2 regions of the Acidovorax cavernicola genome follow, and region 1 is predicted to be linked to the other one. Evidence: riboswitches for the same ligand, from Rfam matches in the RefSeq annotation. Region 1 holds a riboswitch; the other holds the start of a gene.

Evidence for each region. Region 1 has a riboswitch for cobalamin ahead of D3H34_RS00815 (TonB-dependent receptor domain-containing protein). Riboswitches for the same ligand answer to the same signal wherever they lie in the genome.
Region 2: linked by a shared signal. The riboswitch ahead of D3H34_RS09670 (TonB-dependent receptor) and the one ahead of D3H34_RS00815 (TonB-dependent receptor domain-containing protein) in region 1 are both predicted to bind cobalamin.

The regions. Positions count from the first base shown of each region.
Region 1 is NZ_QXMN01000001.1:171,833-182,676, forward strand. It holds gene D3H34_RS00795 (universal stress protein) at 1-395, opposite strand, end outside; gene D3H34_RS00800 (sulfite exporter TauE/SafE family protein) at 469-1,296, opposite strand; gene D3H34_RS00805 (cell division protein ZapA) at 1,586-1,921, opposite strand; gene D3H34_RS00810 (DUF904 domain-containing protein) at 1,918-2,145, opposite strand; cobalamin riboswitch at 2,278-2,528, shown strand; gene D3H34_RS00815 (TonB-dependent receptor domain-containing protein) at 2,601-4,553, shown strand; gene D3H34_RS00820 (cobyrinic acid a,c-diamide synthase CobB) at 4,538-5,935, shown strand; gene D3H34_RS00825 (bifunctional adenosylcobinamide kinase/adenosylcobinamide-phosphate guanylyltransferase) at 5,922-6,500, shown strand; gene D3H34_RS00830 (ABC transporter substrate-binding protein) at 6,497-7,384, shown strand; gene D3H34_RS00835 (FecCD family ABC transporter permease) at 7,390-8,403, shown strand; gene D3H34_RS00840 (ABC transporter ATP-binding protein) at 8,400-9,182, shown strand; gene cobO (cob(I)yrinic acid a,c-diamide adenosyltransferase) at 9,232-9,801, shown strand; gene bluB (5,6-dimethylbenzimidazole synthase) at 9,806-10,507, shown strand; gene D3H34_RS00855 (MotA/TolQ/ExbB proton channel family protein) at 10,507-10,844, shown strand, end outside.
Region 2 is NZ_QXMN01000008.1:103,211-114,054, forward strand. It holds gene D3H34_RS09650 (cation:proton antiporter domain-containing protein) at 1-1,605, shown strand, start outside; gene D3H34_RS09655 (EI24 domain-containing protein) at 1,728-2,594, shown strand; gene D3H34_RS09660 (hypothetical protein) at 2,591-2,998, opposite strand; gene D3H34_RS09665 (hypothetical protein) at 3,152-3,373, shown strand; cobalamin riboswitch at 3,455-3,742, shown strand; gene D3H34_RS09670 (TonB-dependent receptor) at 3,883-6,081, shown strand; gene D3H34_RS09675 (PepSY domain-containing protein) at 6,089-7,627, shown strand; gene D3H34_RS09680 (energy-coupling factor ABC transporter permease) at 7,701-8,378, shown strand; gene cobW (cobalamin biosynthesis protein CobW) at 8,502-9,566, shown strand; gene cobN (cobaltochelatase subunit CobN) at 9,586-10,844, shown strand, end outside.

The DNA.
Region 1 (10,844 bases):
TCGGCCACGACCTTGGTCGCCACCGAGCCCATCAGCGCGCGGCCCAGGATGCCGTGGCCATGCGTGCCCAGCACGATCAGCTCGGCCTTCGATTCGGTGGCCGACTTGAGGATTTCCTCGGCCGCATGGCCGTGGCGCGCATCGGCGGTGTAGTTGGTCACGCCCTTGTCGGCGAACCAGGCCTTCACCGGGTCGAGCACCTTGGCGTTTTCCTCGGCGTAGTAATCGGCAACGATTTCCTTGCTGAGGTGCCGCGCCACGTGACCGGAGACACCGGTGCAGACGTTCACCACCACCAGCTCATGGCCGTCCACGAACATGGCGCGGTTGGCGAGCAGGTAGTTGAGGGCTTTTTGCGTGTAGGCGCTGCCGTCGACGGCAATGAGGATTTTCATGGCTTTCCTTATACGACTGTGAACAACCGCTGCATAGGATGGCACAGGAAAGCCGGGGAATGTTTGATATGCCTCAGCCGCGCAGGCCCTTCCAGAGCATGTAGGCGGCCAGCAGGTACAGGATGCTCGCGAACACGCGCTTGAGCTTCTTCACCGGCAGGCTGTGCGCGGCCTTCGCGCCCAGCGGTGCGGTGAGCACGCTGCAGGCCGCGATCACCACGAGCGCTGGCAGCCAGATGTAGCCGAAGGCACCGGCCGGCAGGCCCTGCACCGACTGGCCGCTGAGCACATAGCCCAGCACGTTGGCCACCGCGATCGGAAAGCCCAGCGCCGCGCTGGTCGCCACCGCGTTGTGGATCGCCACGTTGCACCACGTCATGAACGGCACGCTGATGAAGCCGCCGCCCGCGCCGACCAGGCCCGAGATGAAGCCGATGGTGCCGCCCGCCGCGAGCTGGCCGCCGGTGCCAGGCATCTGCCGCGTCGGCTTGGGTTTCTTGTCCAGGAACATCTGCGTGGCCGAGAAGCCCACGAACAGCGCGAAGAAGATGGCCAGCGCCGTGCCCTTGAGCAGCGCGAACACGCCCAGGCTGCCCGCGAGACTGCCGACGACGATGCCCGGCGCCAGGCGCTGCACGATGTCCCAGCGCACCGCACCGCGCTTGTGGTGCGCGCGCACGCTCGACACCGACGTGAAGATGATCGTCGCCATCGAGGTCGCGATCGCCATCTTCACCGCCAGGTCGGCCGGCACGCCGCGCTGGCTCATGATGACCGTGATGAACGGCACCATCAGCATGCCGCCGCCGATGCCCAGAAGGCCTGCGAGGAAACCGGTGCCCAGCCCGAGGGCGGCGAGTTCGGCGATCAGGAACGGGTCGAGCAGGGCGGCGAAGTTCACGGGCGGATGGGGAAAGGATCGACTGAAAAAGCAACGGCCCCGTGCGGTGAAGCAGGGGGCCGTGGCGGGAAAAGGTGTCTGCAGATGGTGTGCCGGACCCGCATCCTGAACCAGGGTTCAGGTGGGCGAGGGCAGCAAGACTTCGGGTTCATCTGACGCGAGATGATCACGCCCGTCTAGCGATGTACCAAGCCCGGCTCCGGAGAGCATTGGAACAAGGAAATATTAAGCCCGACACGTCTGCAGACAAGGTGGATTTTACGCCTCGTAGATGACGTGCCGCGTTCCTTCAGAGCAAATGTCCATCGCCCGCCAGGGCCTGATCGAGTCTCTGAATGAGCTGGGCGGCCTTCGGGTCGGTGTCGCCGGAACTCTCTTCGGTGCTGACGGGAGCGGCAGGCGCCGGTGCGGCCGCCGCAGCGGCCTGTTGGGCTGCGAGATCGAAAGCCAGGTTCAGCGAGGCCAGCACGGCGATGCGGTCGCGTGCCTTCACCTTGCCCGCGTCGCGGATCTTGCACATGGCCGCGTCCACGCGGTCGACGGCTTCGCGCAGTTGTGCTTCGCCGCCGTCGGGACAGCCGAGCAAATAGCTCTGGCCCATGATCTGTACTTCAATCTGCTTCATGCGTGATGGGAATCTTCGGAGGGAGGTGCTGCCGGCAGCTGTTCGAGCAGGGCATCGAGGCGGGTGCGGGCCGCGGCGAGCCGCGACTTCAGGCCGTCGCGTTCACGCGTGAGCGCATCGACCTGTTCCTGCAGCAGCGCGTTGGTGCGCTGCACCTCTTCGTGACGCACGAGCAGGCGTTCCACACGCTCGGCGATCTGGTCGATGGGGCTGGAGGCGGGCATGGTTGGCGATTGTAGTTTCCCGGGAATTCGGAAGGTCCGGCGCACCGCGCGGGGCGTGCGCCAGACGTGGCCGAGATTCTGGGGCCTGCGCCGTCCGCGATCAAACCGGGTGTGGCGTACCCGCCCTGTAGGCCTAAAATCTCACCCGTTGGTGCTCGCGGCGTGGTTCACACGGCGCAGTTCAACGGGAAGCAGGAGTGAACGCCCCCGAATCCGGGACCCGGCCGAAGCCGCCTGCGCTGCCCCCGCAACGGTCAAGCAGACGACGCCGCAATGCGTCACCCCTTTCCATCCAGCCACTGGGCGCCCTGAAACAGGCGCCTGGGAAGGCGGCAAAGGGTCGATCTGCCAGCCCGGATACCGGCCAACAAGGCGGCTGCCGCATCGGCAGCCATGACGCCCAGGGCGCCGGCGGGGAAGCCGGCCAGGGCATTGATGTTCGTTCGGTTCACCCCATGATTTCCTGTGTTTCCCTCTCCAGCGGCCGCGCCAGCGTGCGCCGCAGCCGTCCCGCGTGCCTGCCGCTCACGTTGGCCCTGGCCTCGGCCTTCGGCGGCCTGGCCCTGGTGCCGCTGGCCGCGCAGGCGCAAGCCGCAGCAGCCGCTCCCGCCACGCTCGACGAGACCGTCGTCACCGCCAACCGCACGCCGCAGGCGCTGTCGGAACTGGTGGGCGATGTTTCCATCGTCGACCGCAAGACCATCGAGCGCAGCGGCGCCACCGGCGTGGCCGACGTGCTGTCGCGCCTGCCCGGCATGGAGATCACGCGCAGCGGCGGCGTGGGCAACACCACCAGCGTGTACATCCGCGGCGCGGAAACGCGCTTCACCGCGGTCTACCTGGACGGCGTGCGCATCGATTCGCAATCGACCGGCGGCGCCGGCTGGGAAGGCATTCCGCTGTCGCAGATCGACCGCATCGAAGTGCTGCGCGGCCCGGCCGCCGCCGTGTACGGTTCGGACGCCGTGGGCGGCGTGATCCAGCTCTTCACCAAGCGCGGCGAAGACGGCGTCTCGCCTTACGCCGGCATCGGCTTCGGCAGCCACGGCCTGCGCAAGATCGAAGGCGGCGTGAGCGGCAAGTCGGGCCTGCTCGACTACTCGTTCGGCGTGGCGCACGAAGAGAGCAAGGGCTTCAACGTCCAGCCGATCGCCAAGCGCACGCCCTCGAAGGACGGCTTCACCAGCCCCGACCGCGATGGCTACCGCAGCACCTCCGGCAACCTGAAGCTGGGCTTCCAGATCACGCCCGACCAGCGCATCGACGCGACCTTGCTCACCAGCGACATCAACGCCGGCTACGACCCGTCGGTGAGCTTTCGCACCAAGCCGCCGATCACCTTCCGCGACGACGTGTCGAACAACACGCTGCGTACCGCCGGCCTGACCTGGTCGGCCAAGTGGAACGACATCTACAGCACGCGCCTGCAGGTGACCGATTCCGAAACCGTCTACAAGACCCAGCCCTCGTTCTATCGCACCGAGACCCGCCTGCGCGGCTACCTGTTCCAGAACGAATTCCGCTTCGGCCCGCACCTGGTGACAGCCACGCTCGAGCGCCGCGAAGACGCGCTCGAGAACGCGCCGACCACCTCGGCCAAGCTGTTCTCGCGCGATCGCTCGCAGAACGCCGCCGCATTGGGCTACGGCTACGTGAAGGGCCCGCATTCGCTGCAGTTGCATGTGCGTCACGACGACGACAGCGAATTCGGCGGCAAGACCACCGGCAGCGCCGCCTACGGTTACGCCATCACGCCGAGCCTGCGCGCCACCGTGTCGGCCGGCACCGCGTTCCGCGCGCCCACGCTGTACCAGCGCTTCAGCGAGTACGGGCTGGCGAGCCTGCAGCCCGAATCGAGCCGTAACGTCGAGCTGGGCCTGCAGTACACCGCGGGTGCCACGCAGGCCGGCATCGTGCTGTACCGCAACCGCGTGCAGAACCTGATCGTGTTCGACGGCAGCGCCAAGGGATGCCAGTCGTCCTTCGGCTGCTACGCCAGCACGGCGCGCGCGCGCTACCAGGGCGTGACGCTCACGGGCGGCCACCGCATCGGCGACGTCACGCTGCGCGCCTCGCTCGACTACCAGGACCCGCGCGACCTCGCCACCGACAACCTGCTGGCGCGCCGCGCACGGGCCCACGGCACGCTGGGCGCCGACTGGCGCATCGCCGGCTGGACGCTGGGCGCCGAGATCCAGAGCTCGGGCAAGCGTTTCGACGACGCGGCCAACACCGTCAAGCTCGGCGGCTACACGCTGCTCAACCTGTCGGCCAGCAAGCAGATCATGCGCGACCTGAACCTCGTGGCGCGCGTGGACAATGTCGGCGACAAGGACTACCAGTTCGCACGGCTCTACGCCAACGGGGGCCGCACCGCGTACGTCGGACTCAAGTGGACACCGCAATAAGCCCCCGCCGTTTCTCGCCCGGCGCCGCCGCCACCTGCGCTGCGGTGCTCGTGGCCGCGCCGGCCTCGGGGCAGGGCAAGACCACCGTCGCGGCCGCGCTCGCGCGGCTGCATGTGCGCCAGGGCCGCCGCGTGCGGGCCTTCAAGTGCGGACCCGACTTTCTCGATCCGCACTGGCTCGCGCTGGCCACCGGTGCACCGGTGCATTCGCTGGACCTGTGGATGACCGGCGAGGCCGACTGCCGCGCGCGCCTGCATGCCGCCGCGTGCGAGGCCGACCTGGTCATCATCGAAGGCGTGATGGGCCTGTTCGACGGCACGCCCAGCGCGGCCGAACTCGCCGAGCGCCTGGGCCTGCCTGTGATCGCCGTGATCGACGCGCAGGCCATGACCGGCACCTTCGGCGCGCTGGCCTACGGCCTGCAGAACTTTCGCCCGCGCCTGCCCTGGGCCGGCGTGCTGGCCAACCGCGTGGCCGGCGAGCGCCATGCAGAGATGCTGCAGGATGCGTTGCGCGATCGCCGCGACTGGCTCGGCGCCTTGCCGCGCAGCGCCGACTTCGCACTGCCCGAGCGCCACCTGGGGCTGGTCGGCGTCGCCGAACTCGACGACGCCATGACACGGCTCGATGCCGCGGCCGACGTGCTGGCCGCCACGCCGCTGGGGCAACGCGCGCCCGCGCAGCTGCCGCAGGTGCGCTTCGAGCCTGCGGCCGCCGCGCCCATCGCGCCGCTGCTGGCCGGACGCACCATCGCCATCGCGCGCGACGCGGCGTTTTCGTTCATCTACCCGGCCAACCTCGACGTGCTCGAAGCCCTCGGCGCGCGGCTTGTGTTCTTCTCGCCGCTGGCCGACGAGCCGCTGCCGCCTTGCGATGCCGCCTGGCTGCCCGGCGGCTATCCCGAGCTGCATGCGCCGGTGCTGTCGGCCAGCGACCGGCTGCGGCTCTCGCTCGCGAACCACGTCACGGCCGGCAAGCCGATCTGGGCCGAATGCGGCGGGATGATGGCGCTGTTCGACGAACTCGCCACCCGTGACGACGCCGAACCGCAGGACGTGCACCGCCTCTGGGGCGTGCTGCCGGGGCGGGCGGTCATGCAGAAGCGGCTGGCCGGTCTCGGCCCGCAGCAGCTCGACCTGGGTGCACACGCCTTGCGCGGCCACACCTTCCACTACTCGCGCTGCGAGACGCCGCTCGCGCCTGCCGCACGCACCGTCGGCACGCGCGGCGGCGAGGCGCTGTACGTGCACGGCCCCGTGCGCGCGAGCTACTTCCATGCGTGGTTCGCGTCCAGCCCGGAAGCGACCGCGCGGCTCTTCGGCGCCATGCCCCTCGAACTCGACAGCCACGCCGCACAGGCGTCTTCCGATGCCCCTCATTGAGCACGAATTCATCCTCGGCGGCCAGAAAAGCGGCAAGTCGCGCCGCGCCGAACAGCGTGCAGCCGACTGGCTGGCCGCTGCGTCCACGCCGCGCCGCGCAGTGCTGATCGCCACCGCGCAGGCGCACGACGACGAGATGCGCGAGCGCATCGCGCGCCACCAGAGCGACCGCGCCGAGCGCGTGCCCGGCCTGCAGACCCTCGAGGAACCGATCGAGCTGGGGCGCGCCATCGTCACGCAGAGCGCGCCCGATACGCTCGTGGTGGTCGATTGCCTCACGCTCTGGCTCACCAACCTGCTGATGCCGCTGCGTACCGAAGGCGCCGCGGTGGTCACGCGCACACCTTCGGCGCACGCCACGCTGCTTCTCATCGCGCTGCGCGAGGCGCGCGGGCCGGTGGTGCTGGTCGGCAACGAGATCGGCCTGGGCGTGATCCCGCTGGGCCGCGAGACCCGCGCCTTCGTCGACGTGCTCGGTCGCCTGAACCAGGACGTGGCGGCAGCCTGTCACCGCGTGACGCTGATGGCCGCCGGCCTGCCGCTGACGCTGAAGGCGCCCGCATGAGGCGCGGCTTCGCGTTCATGAAGACGTGGGTGCGCGCGTCGATGCTGGGGCTTGCGCTGCTGCTGGGCGCGCAGGTGGCGCAGGCCGTCGATGTGGTCGACGAACGCGGTGTCACCGTGAGCCTGCCGCAGCCTCCGCAGCGCATCGTTTCGCTGCTGCCGTCGCTGACCGAAGGTGTCTGTGCGCTCGGCGCCTGCAACCGGCTGATCGGCGTCGACCGCTATTCCAATTCGCCCGCGCAGGTGCGCGCGCTGCCGCAGCTCGGCGGCGGGATCGACCCCAATGTCGAAGCCGTCGTGGCGCTCAAGCCCGATGTGGTGTTGCTGGCCAAGTCGTCGCGCGTCACGCAGCGGCTTGAAACGCTGGGCCTGAAGGTGATCGTGCTCGAACCCAAGAGCCACGCCGATGTGCGGCGTGTGCTCGGCGCACTCGACCAGGTGCTCGGCACGCACGAGGCGCCCGCCGTGTGGCGCGTCATCGACGCGGCCGTGTCGGCTGCGGCGCAGTCGCTGCCTGCCAGCGCCAGGGGCCTGCGTGTGTACTTCGAGGTCAACACCGGGCCGTATGCGGCAGGCGATTCGTCCTTCATCGGCGAGACGCTCGCGCGGCTGGGCGTGAAGAACATCGTGCCGGCATCGCTCGGACCCTTTCCCAAGCTCAACCCCGAATTCGTGGTGCGCGCGAATCCCGACCTCATCATGGTCAGCGTGCGCAGCGCGATGGGGCTGGAGCAACGTCCTGGCTGGGGCAGCATCCGCGCGGTGCGCGAAGGACGCGTGTGCCGCTTCGATGCCGAGCAGACCGATGTGGTCGTGCGCCCCGGCCCGCGCATGGACGAGGCCGCGCGCCTGATGGCGCAGTGCCTGACGGACAAGGGCCGGTGAGCGGCATGCAGCATTCTGCGCATCTGCGTCGCGTGCTGCTGCTTGGTGCCGGCTTGCTGGTGCTGGGCGCGGCGTTGCTGCTCTTCGGGCTCGGCATTGGCAGCACCGGCTTCCAGAGCCTGCTGTCCGCGCGGCACGATCCCATCGCGCTGCAGATCGTCTGGGACATCCGCCTGCCGCGCACCCTCGGCGCGTGGCTCGCGGGCGCGCTGCTCGGGCTGGCGGGCGCGGTGGCGCAGGGGCTGTTCCGCAATCCGCTGGCCGACCCGTACCTGCTGGGCAGTGCGTCGGGCGCGTCGCTCGCCGTGGCACTGGCGCTGATGCTGTTCGGTGGTTCCGTCACCAGCACGCAATGGGTGATGCGCCTCGGGCTCACGGGCGCGGCCTTCGTCGGCGCCGTGGCCGCGGTGCTGCTCACGCTTACGTTGGCGCGCGGTGTGCAGCAGACCTTGCGGCTGCTGCTTGCGGGCGTGATCGTCGGTGTGGTGCTGGGCGCTGCGAAAGACCTCATCACCATCGCCTCGGCCGACATTCTCCAGGCGCTGCAGGGCTTCGTGCTCGGCAGCACCGGGCTGGTCGGCTGGGCCGCTTGTGCCGTGATGGCTGCGGTCGGCGCGGCCTGCCTGCTGCTGGCCTGGGCGCTCGCCCCGGTGCTCGACGGCCTAGCGCTGGGCGAGGCCACGGCGCGCAGCCTCGGCTTGCCGCTGGGCGCCATGCGCGCCGCGCTGGTGGCGGTGCTGGCGCTGGCGACCGGCGCCGCCGTCGCGCAGACCGGCCTGATCGCCTTTGTCGGTCTGGCCGCCCCGCACCTGGTGCGCTCGGTGGTCAAGACCACGCATGCGCGATTGATCGTGCTGTCGGCCCTCATGGGCGGCCTGTTGCTGATGGCGGCCGACCTGCTGGCACGCTGGCTGATCGCACCACAGGAACTGCCGGTGGGCGTGCTCACCGCGGTGCTCGGCGGCAGCTACCTGCTGTGGCTGATGCACCGGCGCGGCGCGAAGGGCGGTGGCCTGTGAGCCGCACCCCATCCGCCGCGCTCGAAGCGCACGGCCTCAGCGCCACCCTCGGGTCGGTCGAGGTGCTGCACGGCATCGACCTGTCGCTCGCGGTCGGTCGCTGGACCAGCATCGTCGGCCCGAACGGCGCGGGCAAGTCGACGTTGCTCAAAGCGCTGGCCGGTCTGCTCGCACACCGCGGCGAGGTGCGGCTGTTCGGTGAGGCGCAAGCCGCAGTGCCGGCCCGCGTACGCGCACGACGCCTCTCGTGGCTGGGCCAGAGCGGCATGGGCGAGGGCAGCGCCGACGACCTGATGGTCTACGACGTCGCCATGCTCGGCCGTCTGCCGCACCAGCGCTGGCTGGCGGCGCCGAGCGAAACCGATCGCGACGCCGTCGAACGTGCGCTGCGCAGCACCCAGGCCTGGGAGTGGCGCGACCGTCCGCTGGGTCAACTGTCCGGCGGCGAACGCCAACGTGTGCTGCTGGCGCGTGCGCTGGCGGTCGAGGCCGAACTGCTGCTGATGGACGAGCCGCTCGCCAACCTCGACCCGCCGCATCAGGCGGACTGGATGCAGACGACGCGCGAACTTGTTGCCCAGGGTCGCACGGTGGTCAGCGTGTTGCACGAGCTGCCGATGGCGCTGGCGGCGGACGAGCTGGTGGTGATGAACCGGGGGCGGGTGGTGCACCACGGTGCCTGTGCCGACCCTGCGACCCACGCTGCGCTGGAGCAGGTGTTCGATCACCGGATTCGTGTCCATCGCGTGGCGGACCAATGGATTGCGCTGCCGCGATGACGCCTGCTGGCTTTGACTGCGCCGCACATCAGGAAAAACGGAAACCCTCATGCAAATAGAAACTCCCCCCAGCGAAAAGCCCTACGAAAAGCCCGAAGGCGAACGCCGCGGCATCGTCATCGTCAACACCGGCGACGGCAAGGGCAAGAGCACCGCCGCATTCGGCCTCGCCCTGCGCGCCCACGGCCGTGGCAAGGCCGTGAAGATCTACCAGTTCATGAAGGTGCCTTCGGCCCGCTTCGGCGAGCACCGCATGTTCGAACAGATCGGCATCCCCATCGAAGGCCTGGGCGACGGCTTCAGCTGGAAGAGCCAGGACCTCGAACGCTCCGGCCAGCTTGCACGCGACGGCTGGGAAAAGGCCAAGGCCGCGATCCTGTCGGGCGAGTACTTCCTGGTGGTGCTCGACGAGATCACCTATCCGCTGATCTACGGCTGGCTGCCGCTGGAGGGCGTGCTCGAGACCTTGCGCGCACGCCCGAAGCACGTGCACGTCGCGCTCACCGGTCGCCGCTGCCCGCCCGAGATCATCGAGCTGGCCGACACCGTGACCGAGATGCAGATGGTCAAGCATGCGTTCAAGGCCGGTATCCCGGCGCAGCGCGGCATTGAAGATTGACCTCATGACGAATGCGTTCGCGGCCGATGAAGCGAAGGCGGTCTACCGCGCCATCCAGGAGAGGCGTGACATGCGTCACTTCGCGGGCGGCGAGGTGGCGCCCGAGGTGCTGCGTCGCCTGCTCGAGGCCGCGCACCATGCGCCCAGCGTCGGCTTCATGCAGCCGTGGCGTTTCATCCGCGTGCGCGGCGAAGGGTTGCGCCGGCAACTGCACGATGTGGTCGAGCGCGAACGCGTGCTCACCGCCCGCGCGCTCGGCCAGCGCGAAGACGAGTTCATGCGCCTCAAGGTGCAAGGCGTGCTCGACGCCGCCGAGCTGCTGGTGGTGACGCTGGCCGACGGCCGCGAACAGCATGTGTTCGGGCGCCGCACCCTGCCGCAGATGGACCTGGCCTCGGCCTCCTGCGCCATCCAGAACCTCTGGCTCGCGGCGCGCGCCGAAGGGCTGGGCATGGGCTGGGTGTCGCTGTTCGATCCGGCCGAGGTCGGCGTGCTGCTCGGTCTGCCCGAAGGTGCCGAACCGATCGCCTTGCTGTGCCTGGGCCCGGTGCATGCGTTCTACGAAGAGCCGATGCTGCAGCGCGAACGCTGGGCCAGGCGTGCGCCGCTGGCTTCGCTGGTGTTCGACGAAAGCTGGGGCCGGCCTTCGGACCTGTTCGATCCGCTGTCTTCGTCCTCTTCGTCTTCTCCCGTGGAGCCCACCTGATGCTGGCCTTCGACACCGTTCTCTTCGAACTCGCGCGCCTGTTCCTCTGGCCCGTGACACTCGGTGTGCTGCTGTCCTTTGTCTATGCGGTGTACTGCCTCGGCGCCTTCGGCATTGAATGGTGGCAGCGTCGCCGCGACCCGTCGCGCGCGCTGGTGCTGCAGCGGCATGCGCAGGCGAGCCAGGAACAGATGGAGCTGGTCGTGCTCAAGCAGCTCGAAGGCGTGCGCCTGTGCAGCCGCGTGGCGCCGATGCTGGGGCTGATCGCCACCATGATCCCGATGGGGCCCGCGCTCGTGGCCGTGGCCTCGGGCGAATCGCAGGGTGTGGCGCAAAG
Region 2 (10,844 bases), on a different contig from region 1:
GTCGGTTACCTGCTGGCGGGCGTGATCATCGGCCCGTTCACACCGGGCTTCGTGGCCGATGCGGGCATTGCCGCCCAGCTGGCCGAGATCGGCGTGATGCTCCTGATGTTCGGCGTGGGCCTGCATTTTTCGTTGGCCGACTTGCTCGCGGTGCGCAAGATCGCGCTGCCCGGCGCCATTGCACAGATCGCGGTCGCCACGCTGCTCGGCGGTGGCCTGGCGATGTGGTGGGGCTGGAGCTGGGGCGCGGCGCTGGTGTTCGGGCTGGCGCTGTCGGTGGCGAGCACGGTGGTGCTGCTGCGCGCGCTCGAGAGCCTGGGCATCCTCGATTCCTTCACCGGCCGCATCGCCGTCGGCTGGCTGGTGGTCGAAGACCTCGCGATGGTGCTGGTGCTCGTGCTGCTGCCGCCGCTGGCCGGCGCGTTGGGCGGCACCAACGCCGACACCACCGGCGCGCCGGTCTGGCAGACGCTGGGCCTCACGCTGCTGCAGGTCGGCGGCTTCGTGCTGCTGATGCTGGTGGTGGGGCGGCGCGTGTTCCCGTGGATCCTCTGGCAGGTCACGCGCACCGGCTCGCGCGAGCTGTTCACGCTGTGCGTGGTGGCGGCGGCCGTGAGCATCGCCTTTGCCTCGGCGGCGTTGTTCGGCGTGTCGTTCGCGCTCGGCGCTTTCTTTGCCGGCATGGTGATGCGCGAATCGCAGTTCAGCCATCGAGCGGCGCAGGAGTCGCTGCCGCTGCGCGATGCGTTCGCCGTGCTGTTCTTCGTGTCGGTCGGCATGCTGTTCGACCCGTCGGTGCTGCTGGATCGCCCGTTGCAGGTGCTGGCCGTGGTGCTCGTGATCGTGCTGGGCAAGTCGCTTGCGGCCTGCGCGCTGGTGCTGGTGTTCCGTTACCCGCTGGCCACCGCGCTCACGGTGAGTGCGAGCCTGGCGCAGATCGGCGAGTTCTCGTTCATCCTGGCCGGGCTGGGCGTGTCGCTCGGCCTGCTGCCGGTGGAAGGGCAGAGCCTGGTGCTGGCCGGCGCGCTGATCTCCATCGCCACCAACCCGCTGTGGTTCAGCCTCATTGCGCCGATGCAGAAATGGCTGCTCGCGCATTCGAAATTCGCGCGCGAGCTCGACATGCGCAGCGACCCGCTCGCCGAGCTGCCGATGACCACCGAGGCCAAGTACCTGTCGCGGCAGGTGGTGCTGGTCGGCTACGGCCGGGTGGGCCGCCGCATCGCGGCCGAACTCGAGACCCACGACATTCCCTACGTGGTGGCCGAGCAGAACCGGGAGCTGGTCGAGAAGCTGCGCGAGGCGGGCATTCCGGCCGTGTGGGGCGACGCGGCCGACCCGGCGGTGCTGATCCAGGCGCACGTCGCGCGCGCCCGCGTGCTCGTGGTGGCCACGCCTGACGCCATGAACGTGCGCCAGATGATCGAGACCGCCCGCACGCTGAACCCCACGATCCAGACCGTGGTGCGCAGCCACAACGAGCAGGAAGCCCGCCTGCTGTCGGACGAAACGGATGTGAAGGTGTTCCTGGGCGAACAGGAACTCGCCCAGGCCATGGCCCGGGATGTGGTGCAGCGCGCCGCCGCCATGGCCGTGCCCGCCTGAGGGGTGGCGCCAGCGACTGGCTGGCCGACCACCCCTGTCACTGTTTGCGCAGGCCAAAGGCCCATCTTCCGGGGGGGCGGCGTTCGCCTGCACCCTTCACTGATTTCTTTTTTTCTCATCCCATGTCTCTGAAAGCCCGATGGCATTCGTTGCTCGGCGCGTTGCGCGAGTCCCTGGTCTGTCTTGCGCTGGCCTTCCGCTCCAGTTTGCGTCCCGGCATCGCCATGCGTTCCGCAGGCCTGTGCCTGCTGGTCTTCGCTGTGTGGAGCTGGGTGTTCTACCGCTACTTCCAACCGATTGGCACGACAGCCGGCATCCTGTCGGCTTTCGTCGTTCTGGGCGGCGCGGCGCTCGGTCTGATACCCGGCATGGCAGGAGGCGGTGCAGCGAGCATCACGGGCATGGCGGGCATCGCGCCCGCATTGGCGATGCTGGTGGTCTATGTGGTGGTGCTCACGGGCGCGGTGTTGGTGGTGGGGTATGCGGGCGTCATCGTCGCCACCATCCGGCTGGCGTTGCGCTGGGTGCTCTTTGGCAAGGTGCGCGAGCGTGTGCAGGCGCGCTACCCGACGCTCGAGCCGTCGCAGGTCGAGTCCTCGGGCTGGCTGATCGGCGTGCGCGAGCAACTGGGCCCCTGGCTGGGCGCGAGCCTCGGAATGCTGCTGTGCCTGCTGGTGCCGGTCATCAATGGCGTGTTGCTGTTCCTGCTGCTGGCTTACCTCAACGTCCGCTTTCTGGTGGGGCCCGCGCTCGCCGGCATCGCGAATGGCGAGGAGCGCATGCGGGTTGTGCGCCGCCAGCGCGGTGCGATGGTGGCGTTCGGCGTACTGATCCTGCTGCTGGCGCTGGTGCCTGTGGTGAATCTGCTGTTGCCGGCCTTGCTGGGCGCAGGCGCCTGCCACCTCGGCTGCCGAGGTGTGGAAGCAGAGCGTCGGGTCGGTGCCGACGCCCTGGCTGGTGCCCAGGCCGGCGCCCAACCCGGTGGCTAAAGGTCCTCGATCACCAGCGTGCGGTAGCGCTCGGCGATCGAGTACGGCACGGTACGTACCAGTTCCATCACGCGCTCGGTGATGGCGCCGTCCTTGGTGCGGATCAGGAGGCCCGTGTGGCCTTCCTGGGCCAGCTCGATGAAGGCGCGCACCGTGGCGCCGTCGGTGCCGGCGGAGGGCAGGGGACTGTGCGAGGCATGCACGGTCGGTGCGATTTCCGCCAGGACGGTTTCGGCCGGTATCAGGTAGACCTCGTCGCCGCTCACGATGCCTTTCTCGATCAGCCCGTGGCCGATGCGGCTGGCGTCTTCGATGCTCGGAAACATCACCAGGGAGTAGCCGGTCGGGTAGAACGCGCCACCGAAGCTGGCGCGCATGTTGGGTTCAAGCGTGAAATGTTTCATGCTGACTCCTTGTTCTGATGCAGCTCCCCGCCCCTAACATTAGGCCGTGCGGCGTACATGCTCTGTAGGAAAACCCCTAGTACTGACAGCCCACCGCGCTGGCTCCTTGCCCGTTCAAAGGCGGGTTCATTCCCTGTTTCACCTCTTACCGTCATGCCTTTACCCAGAGACATCGCACTCACCGTCCATGAACTGGAGGAGGGGGAGTTCTATTGGGTGCTCATGGAGGCCGTGGACGGCGCGCCCGGCGACATCACCCATGTGTACGCGCCGCTCGAGGCTGCGCACGAGCCCTACGCCACCTATTCGAACGCGCTGGTGGCGGGCGTGGCGGTGCTGCGGCGGCTCTTCGGACCCGACGGCAAGCCCGTCTGACACCGCCTGCAGGGGCGTCGCGGCAAGGCGCTCCCTATAATCCCGCCGGTTGGAAACATTGGTTCACACCGATGCCATCCAACACCCCACGGTTCGAAGGTGCCCTGCACGACCAGTCGCTGGACTGGCTGCGGGGTTAAACGGGAAGCAGGTGCGAGGCGTCGTCTCTTGATCGACGCCTCCATTCCTGCGCTGCCCCCGCAACGGTCAGCGGATTTCGACACCCTCACGCCCCTGCGTTTTTCTTGCAGGGCAGCCACTGCGCTTCGGCGTGGGAAGGCGAGGGTTTCGGCGCCGGGATGCATTCACTTGGTCTGCACCCCGACGCACTCCGCGAGCCCGGATACCGGCCTTCGCAACCGCCTTCGGACGTTGCGGGAGTGCGTGTCCGGGCCTGCCGTTTTCCCCACGCGTTCCTGGCGCGAAACGGCACCGCCCCGGTTCTCTTCTCCTTCGGCGTCCTCGATCGGTCAGGAGCCTGCGGGGACGCAGGCCGGAGGAGAAACCAGATGAATCAGGCATCGCCGCTGCGCGATCGCGCGGACCAGCCCCCGCAACGGGCACGACTTTCGAGTCTTTCGGGTCTTTCAGGTATTTCGTTGGGGCTCGGCCTCGCATGCGGGCCGACACTGGCCCTGGCCCAGTCCGGCGATGCGGCCGCCGGCCGCCCCAGCCTCGCCCCCGTGCAGGTCGAGGCCAGCCGCCACACGCCGCTGGCCATGGACGAGCCCACGCAGACCGGCAGCCGCCTCGGCCTCACGCCGCTCGAAACGCCGGCCAGCATCGAAGTGCTCACCGGCGACACCATCCGCGCGCGCGGCGATGTGTCGGTGGTCGAGGCCGCGAGTCGCGCCACCGGCATCACCGGCTCGCCCGCGCCGGGCAACGGCGGCTCGTCGCTGTCGGCGCGTGGTTTCAACGGCCACGGCTCGGTGATGCAGCTGTACGACGGCACGCGCCTGTACGTGGGCGCAGGCACCGTGACCTTCCCGTTCGATACCTGGTCGACGGACCGCATCGAAGTGCTGCGCGGCGCCGCTTCGGTGATGTTCGGCGAAGGCGCCATCGGCGGCGCGATCAACGTGGTGCCCAAGAAGCCCACGCGCGGCCCGATCCAGAACGAAGCGCTCGTGCGCGTGGGCTCCGACGCCACACGCCAGGTCGCCTTCGGCAGCGGCGGCGCAATCAACGACATGCTCTCGTACCGTTTCGACATCAGCCACCGCAAGACCGACGGCTTCATGCTGCGCGGCGAAGCCGAGAGCCTGGCGGTGGGCGCCGCGGTGCGGCTCGACGTGTCGCCGCAGCTGCAGTTCACGCTCTCGCACGACGAGGGCCGACAGACGCCGCAGCGCTACTTCGGCGTGCCGCTCATCAACGGCCGCGTGAGCAGCCTCAACCGCGAGCAGAACTACAACCTCGACGACGCCGAAGACAAGTACCGTGACCGCTGGACCCGCCTCGATGCGCAATGGACGCCCAACAGCGCCGTCACCGTGCGCAACCAGCTCTACCGCCTGGACAGCAAGCGCCACTGGCGCAACAGCGAAAGCTACACCTACAGCGCCACCACGAACCGCGTGACGCGCGGCGACTACCTGGAGATCGGCCACGACCAGGAGCAGATCGGCAACCGCACCGACGCGACCTTCAAGCACGCGCTGTTCGGCCTGAAGAACCAGGTGCTGGTGGGCTTCGACGTCAACCGCATCGACTTCCTCCATTCGAGCGACACGCCCTACGGCGGGCGTTCGGTGGTCGATGCTTTCGTCTTCAACCCGGGCTACTACGCCTCGCCCTCGGCCTACCTGCCGCGCTACAAGACGAAGACCAGCGCCTACTCGTTCTTCGCGGAAGACAAGCTGGCCTTCAACGAGCAATGGTCGGTGGTCGGCAGCCTGCGCTGGGACCGCGCGAAGATCGTGCGCACCGATCCGCAGAACCGCGCCCCGCGCCTGGACAAGACCTTCGAGTACGCCACCGGCCGCCTCGGCGTGGTCTATGCGCCCGATGCCGCGCAGTCGTTCTATGCGCAGGTGGCGCGCGCGGCCGATCCGCTCACCGGGCTCATCAGCACGTCGACCGCGCAGGTGCCGTTCGAGCTCAGCGTCGGCAAGCAGGTCGAGGTGGGCTACAAGCGCCAGCTGGCCGAAGGCCGGGGTGCCTGGAGCGTGGCCGCCTACCGCATCGAGAAGACCAAGCTGCTCTCGCGCGACGCGAACGACCCGACCATCACGCAGCAGATCGGCAAGCAGTCGTCCGAAGGCATCGAGGCCACGCTCGACCTCGCGCTGACTTCCACGCTGCGCCTCGAAGCCAACGCCGCGCGGCTGCGCGCGCGCTATGACGACTTCAACGAAGCGGTCGGCAAGTCGCTGATCTCGCGCGCGGGCAACACGCCGGCCGGCGTGCCCGAGGTGGCGGCCAACCTGTGGCTGCACTGGCGCTTCCAGCCGCAGTGGGAGGCCGAGTTCGGCGTGCGCCACGTCGGTGCGCGGCAGGTCGATGCGGCCAACACGCGGCAGATCGGTTCCTACACCGTGGCCGATGCAGGCGTGAGCTGGCAGGCGAACCCGTCGCTCAAGCTCGCGCTGCGCGCCTTCAACCTCGCGGACCGCAAGTACCCGGTCTCGTTCTCGAACGGCGGCAACCAGTGGCTGCTGGGCCGGCCACGCTCGTTCGAGCTGTCGGCATTCGTGACCTTCTGAGGACGTCATGACCTTCGCATGGCGCCGCGCCTGGCCGCGCATCCGACACGCCCTCTACTGGACGCACCGGTGGCTGGGCATCGGCGGCTGCCTGCTATTCGTCATGTGGTTCGTCTCGGGCGTGGTCATGATGTACGTGGGGTATCCGAACCTCACGGACGAGGAGCGGCTCGCGGGGCTCGGCCCGGTGCGTTTCGAGCAAGCGACGGTCACGCCGTCGGCCGCGCTCGATGCGCTGCCGCAGGCCGTGCGCGCGCAGCAGCCCAGGCGCATGGCGCTGGAGATGCAGGGCGGCGCCGATCCGCTGCCCGTGTGGCGCATCGTCGATGCGCGTGGTGGGCGGCATGCCGTGTCCGCGCGTGACGGCCGTGTGCTCGGGCCGGTCGATGCGTCGCAGGCCGAGGCCATCGCCCGCGGCTTCTCCGCACAGCCCGGCGCGCGTTGGGTGGAAACGCTGGAACGCGACCAGTGGACCGTGCCGCAAGGGCTGAACCCGCTGCGACCGTTGCACCGCATCGAAGTCGGCGACGCGGCGGGCACCGAGCTGTACGTGTCCTCGCGCACCGGCGAGGTGGTGCGCGACACCACGCGCAGCGAGCGCTTCTGGAACTGGCTGGGCGCGGTGCCGCACTGGATCTACTTCACGCCGCTGCGCGCCGATCCGCCGCTGTGGCACGACGTGGTCGTGTGGTTGTCGGCCGCCTGCATCGTCTCGGCCGTGACGGGCATCGTCATCGGCATCCTGCGCATCCGGCTGCGGCGGCGCTTTCGCAACGGCGCGGTCACGCCGTACACGGGCTGGATGGCCTGGCACCACATCGCGGGGCTGATCGGCGGCTTCTTCGTGCTGACCTGGATCGTGAGCGGCTGGCTCTCGATGAACCCCAACGGCTGGTTCCAGCGCGCACCGGCCGATGCGGCCGCGATGGCGCGCTACACCGGTGCTGGCGCGTCGCCGTTCCCTTGGCCGCCGACTGTATTGCCGGCAGGCGAGGACACCGCCGCGCCGCGCGAGGCACTGCTGATATGGTTCGACGGCAAACCCTTGCTGCAACTGCGCGACGCGCAGGCTCGCGGGCGTGTGATCGATGCGGCCACCGGCGCGCCCGCATCGATCTCTCGCGACGACATCGTGCACGCCGCCGCGCGGTTGCGCCCCGGCGCCGCCATCATGCAGGCTACGCTGCAGACGCGCGAGGACTTCCACTGGTACGGCCACCACCGCACGCGCGTGCTGCCCGTGTGGCGGCTCGAATTCGACGATGCCGCGCGCAGCTGGCTCTACATCGATCCGGCCAGCGGCCAGGTGGCCGGCGGCAACGACCGCAATGCGCGGCTGCGACGCTGGCTCTTCAATGCGGCGCACAGCCTCGACTTTCCCTGGCTCATCCAGTACCGACCGGCCTGGGATCTCGTGGTGTGGTGCCTGTCGATCATCGGCGCCGTCGCTTCGGCGAGCGGCGTGGTGATCGGCTGGCGGCGGTTGCGGCGCAAGCCGAAGCCGTCGCCTGTTCAGCGGGGGCTGCAAGGCTCCCGGGTTTCATGACGGGGACTTGCGCAAGCCGGTCCATCCCCCAACAATCAACTTTCGCACTTCGGTGCAATTCAGGAGGTGCGCGATGCACATCGAACCCGGTCTCGTCGACGGATCCAAGATCTTCCTCAGCTATGCCACGGGGGCAGCCGCGCTGGCCTACACGGGCAAGCTCGCCTTCGACACCTTGCTGAAGGACGGCCCCGTCGGCCTCCTGCTGCGTTCGGTCTTCACCGTGATGCTCGTGTTCTGCTTCTTCGAGGTGTTCCCGCACCATCCCGTGGGCGTGTCCGAGGTGCACCTGATCCTGGGCACCACGCTGATGCTCCTCTTCGGGCTCGCGCCCGCGGCCATCGGCCTGGCCGGCGGCCTGCTCATTCAGAGCCTGTTCTTCGCACCGCCCGACCTGCCGCAGTACGGCATGAACGTCACGACCTTGCTCGTGCCGCTGTTCGCCACGGCCGCGCTGGCACGCCGCATCATTCCCGCGAACATGGCCTATGTGGACATCAGCTACCAGCAGGCCTTCAAGCTGTCCGTGGCCTACCAGGGCGGCATCGTGGTCTGGGTCGGCTTCTGGGCGCTCTACGGCCGCGGTACGGGGCTCGAAAACCTGGGCCAGATCGCCAGCTTCGGCGCCGCCTACATGACCGTCGTGCTGGTCGAGCCGCTGGTCGACCTGGGCGTGCTGGCTGCCGCCAAGGCATGGCGCCGCCTGCAGGGCACGGCCCTGGTCGAGCGCCGCCTGTACAGCGCGACCTGATTCGCGCCAGCCGCCCCCTTCCTGTCCTGTTGAAGAGGGCGAGCCTCTCGCCGGCGCGTGCGCAACGCACGCGCCGGACGCTTGATTCCCTGAGCGCCGTCGGCGCCTGAAAGCATCCATTCCATGACACAAAGCAACGCCAAGATTCCCGTCACCATCGTCACGGGCTTCCTCGGCAGCGGCAAGACCACGCTGCTGCGCCACATCCTCGGCAATGCCGAGGGCCGCCGCATCGCGGTGGTGGTCAACGAGTTCGGCGAACTCGGCATCGACGGCGACATCCTGCGCGGTTGCGGCATCGGCTGCGACGACGAGGGCAACGAGCGCGAAGGCGCGCTCTACGAACTCGCAAACGGCTGCGTCTGCTGCACGGTGCAGGAAGAGTTCCTGCCCGTGATGCTGCAACTGGCCGAGCGGCGCGACCAGCTCGACGCCGTGCTCATCGAGACCTCGGGCCTCGCATTGCCCAAGCCGCTGGTGCAGGCCTTTCAGTGGCCGGACATCGCGAACATCTTCACCGTCGATTCGGTTGTCACGGTGGTCGACGGCCCCGCCGCCGCGTCGGGCCAGTTCGCGGCGAACCCCGCGCAGGTCGACGTGCAGCGCCGCGCCGATCCCAACCTCGACCATGAATCGCCGCTGCATGAGTTGTTCGAAGACCAGCTCTCGGCCGCCGACCTCGTGGTGCTCAACAAGACCGACCTCATGGACGCCGCTGCGCGCGCACAGGTCGAGGCGCTGGTGCGCGAAGAGCTGCCACCCGAGGTGAAGATCGTCGGCGCCACCGAAGGCAAGCTGCCGCTCGCGCTGCTGCTGGGCCAGGGCCGCGCTGCCGAAAGCACCATCCACTTGCGCGAGAGCCACCACGACCACGAGGAAGACCACGACCACGACGAGTTCGATTCGCTCGTGATCGAGCTGCCGCCTGTGGACCGGGACAGTCTCATCGCCGTGCTGAGCGGGCTGGTCGAGCAGCACACCATCTACCGCGTGAAGGGCTTCGTCGCCGTGCCGCACAAGCCGATGCGTCTGCTGGTGCAGGGCGTGGGCCGCCGCTTCGACCATCACTTCGATCGCCGCTGGCGCGACGGCGAGGCGCAGCGTACGCGCCTGGTGTTCATCGGCGAGGACCTCGACGAGGCCGCGCTGCGCAAGGCGCTCGACGAGGTGAACACGGTCGCCGCCTGACCGTTGAGCGTCTGACCGCATGCACCTGCTGAGCACCCAGCCCGGACGCTTCGTCGAAGACGATCCGAGCGTCGTCACCCGGCTCGACCAGACGCCGGGCGACATCGTGGTGCTCAGCTCGGCCGACACCACGCTCGCGCTGCTCGCCGCCGCGCGCACGGCGCTGGCGGCCACCGATCCCGGCTACCCCTCGCTGCGGCTGGCCAACCTCATGCACCTGCGCCAGCCGGCCTCGCTCGACCTGTACGTCGACGAGGTGCTGCGGCATGCGCGCGTGGTGGTGGTCGATCACCTGGGGGCCGAATCGGCCTGGGCCTACGGGCTGCAGCAGCTCGAGAAGCTCGCGAAGCGCCAGGGCCAGCAGCTCGCGATGTTCTCGGGCGACCTGCAGGAGGACGAAGACTTGCTCGCACGCGGCACCGTGCCGCGCGGCGTGAGCCGGCAGCTGTGGCAGTACCTTCGCTCGGGTGGTGCGGGCAACGCGGCGCAGTTCCTGCGCGCGGTGGCCTTCCACGGGCTGGGCCATGGCGAGGCGCCGTTGCCGCCGCGCAGCCTGCCCCAGGTGGCGCTGCATGTGCCCTCGACCCTGGGGGGCATGCACGCCACGCACACGGTCGCCGGCATCGACGACCTGCGCGCCGGCTGGCACGCGGACGCGCCCGTGGTGGCGCTGGTGTTCTACCGCTCGCACCTGCTGTCGGGCAACACAGAGGCCTTCGACGCGTTGGCCGCCGCGCTGCATGCGCAAGGCCTGAACCCGTTGCCCGTGGCGCTCGATTCGCTGAAAGACCCGCTGTGCCTGTCCGCATTGTGCGCGCTGTGCAGCGAGCACGACGTTCAGCTCGTGCTCAACACCACCGCTTTCGCCGCATTGGGGCAAGGCGCATCCCATGAGGATGGCGAGCCCAAGGCGCTGGCCGGCGACGCACCGGTGCTGCAGGTGATCGTGAGCGGCGGCAACCGCGAGGACTGGCTGGCCGACAGCCAGGGCCTGCGCCCGCGCGACATCGCCATGCAGATCGCGCTGCCCGAGATGGACGGGCGCATCGTCACGCGCGCCGTGAGCTTCAAGGGACTGTCGCACCGCTGCGAACTCACGCAGACCGAGGTGGTCGGCTACCGGCCCGAGCCCGACCGCATCGCCTTCGTGGCCGAACTCGCGCGCCGCTGGTGCCGGCTGCGCCGCCTGCGCGCCGAAGACAAGCGCATCGCGCTGATCCTCGCGAACTATCCCGGCAGCGAAGGCCGCATCGGCAGCGGCGTGGGGTTGGACACGCC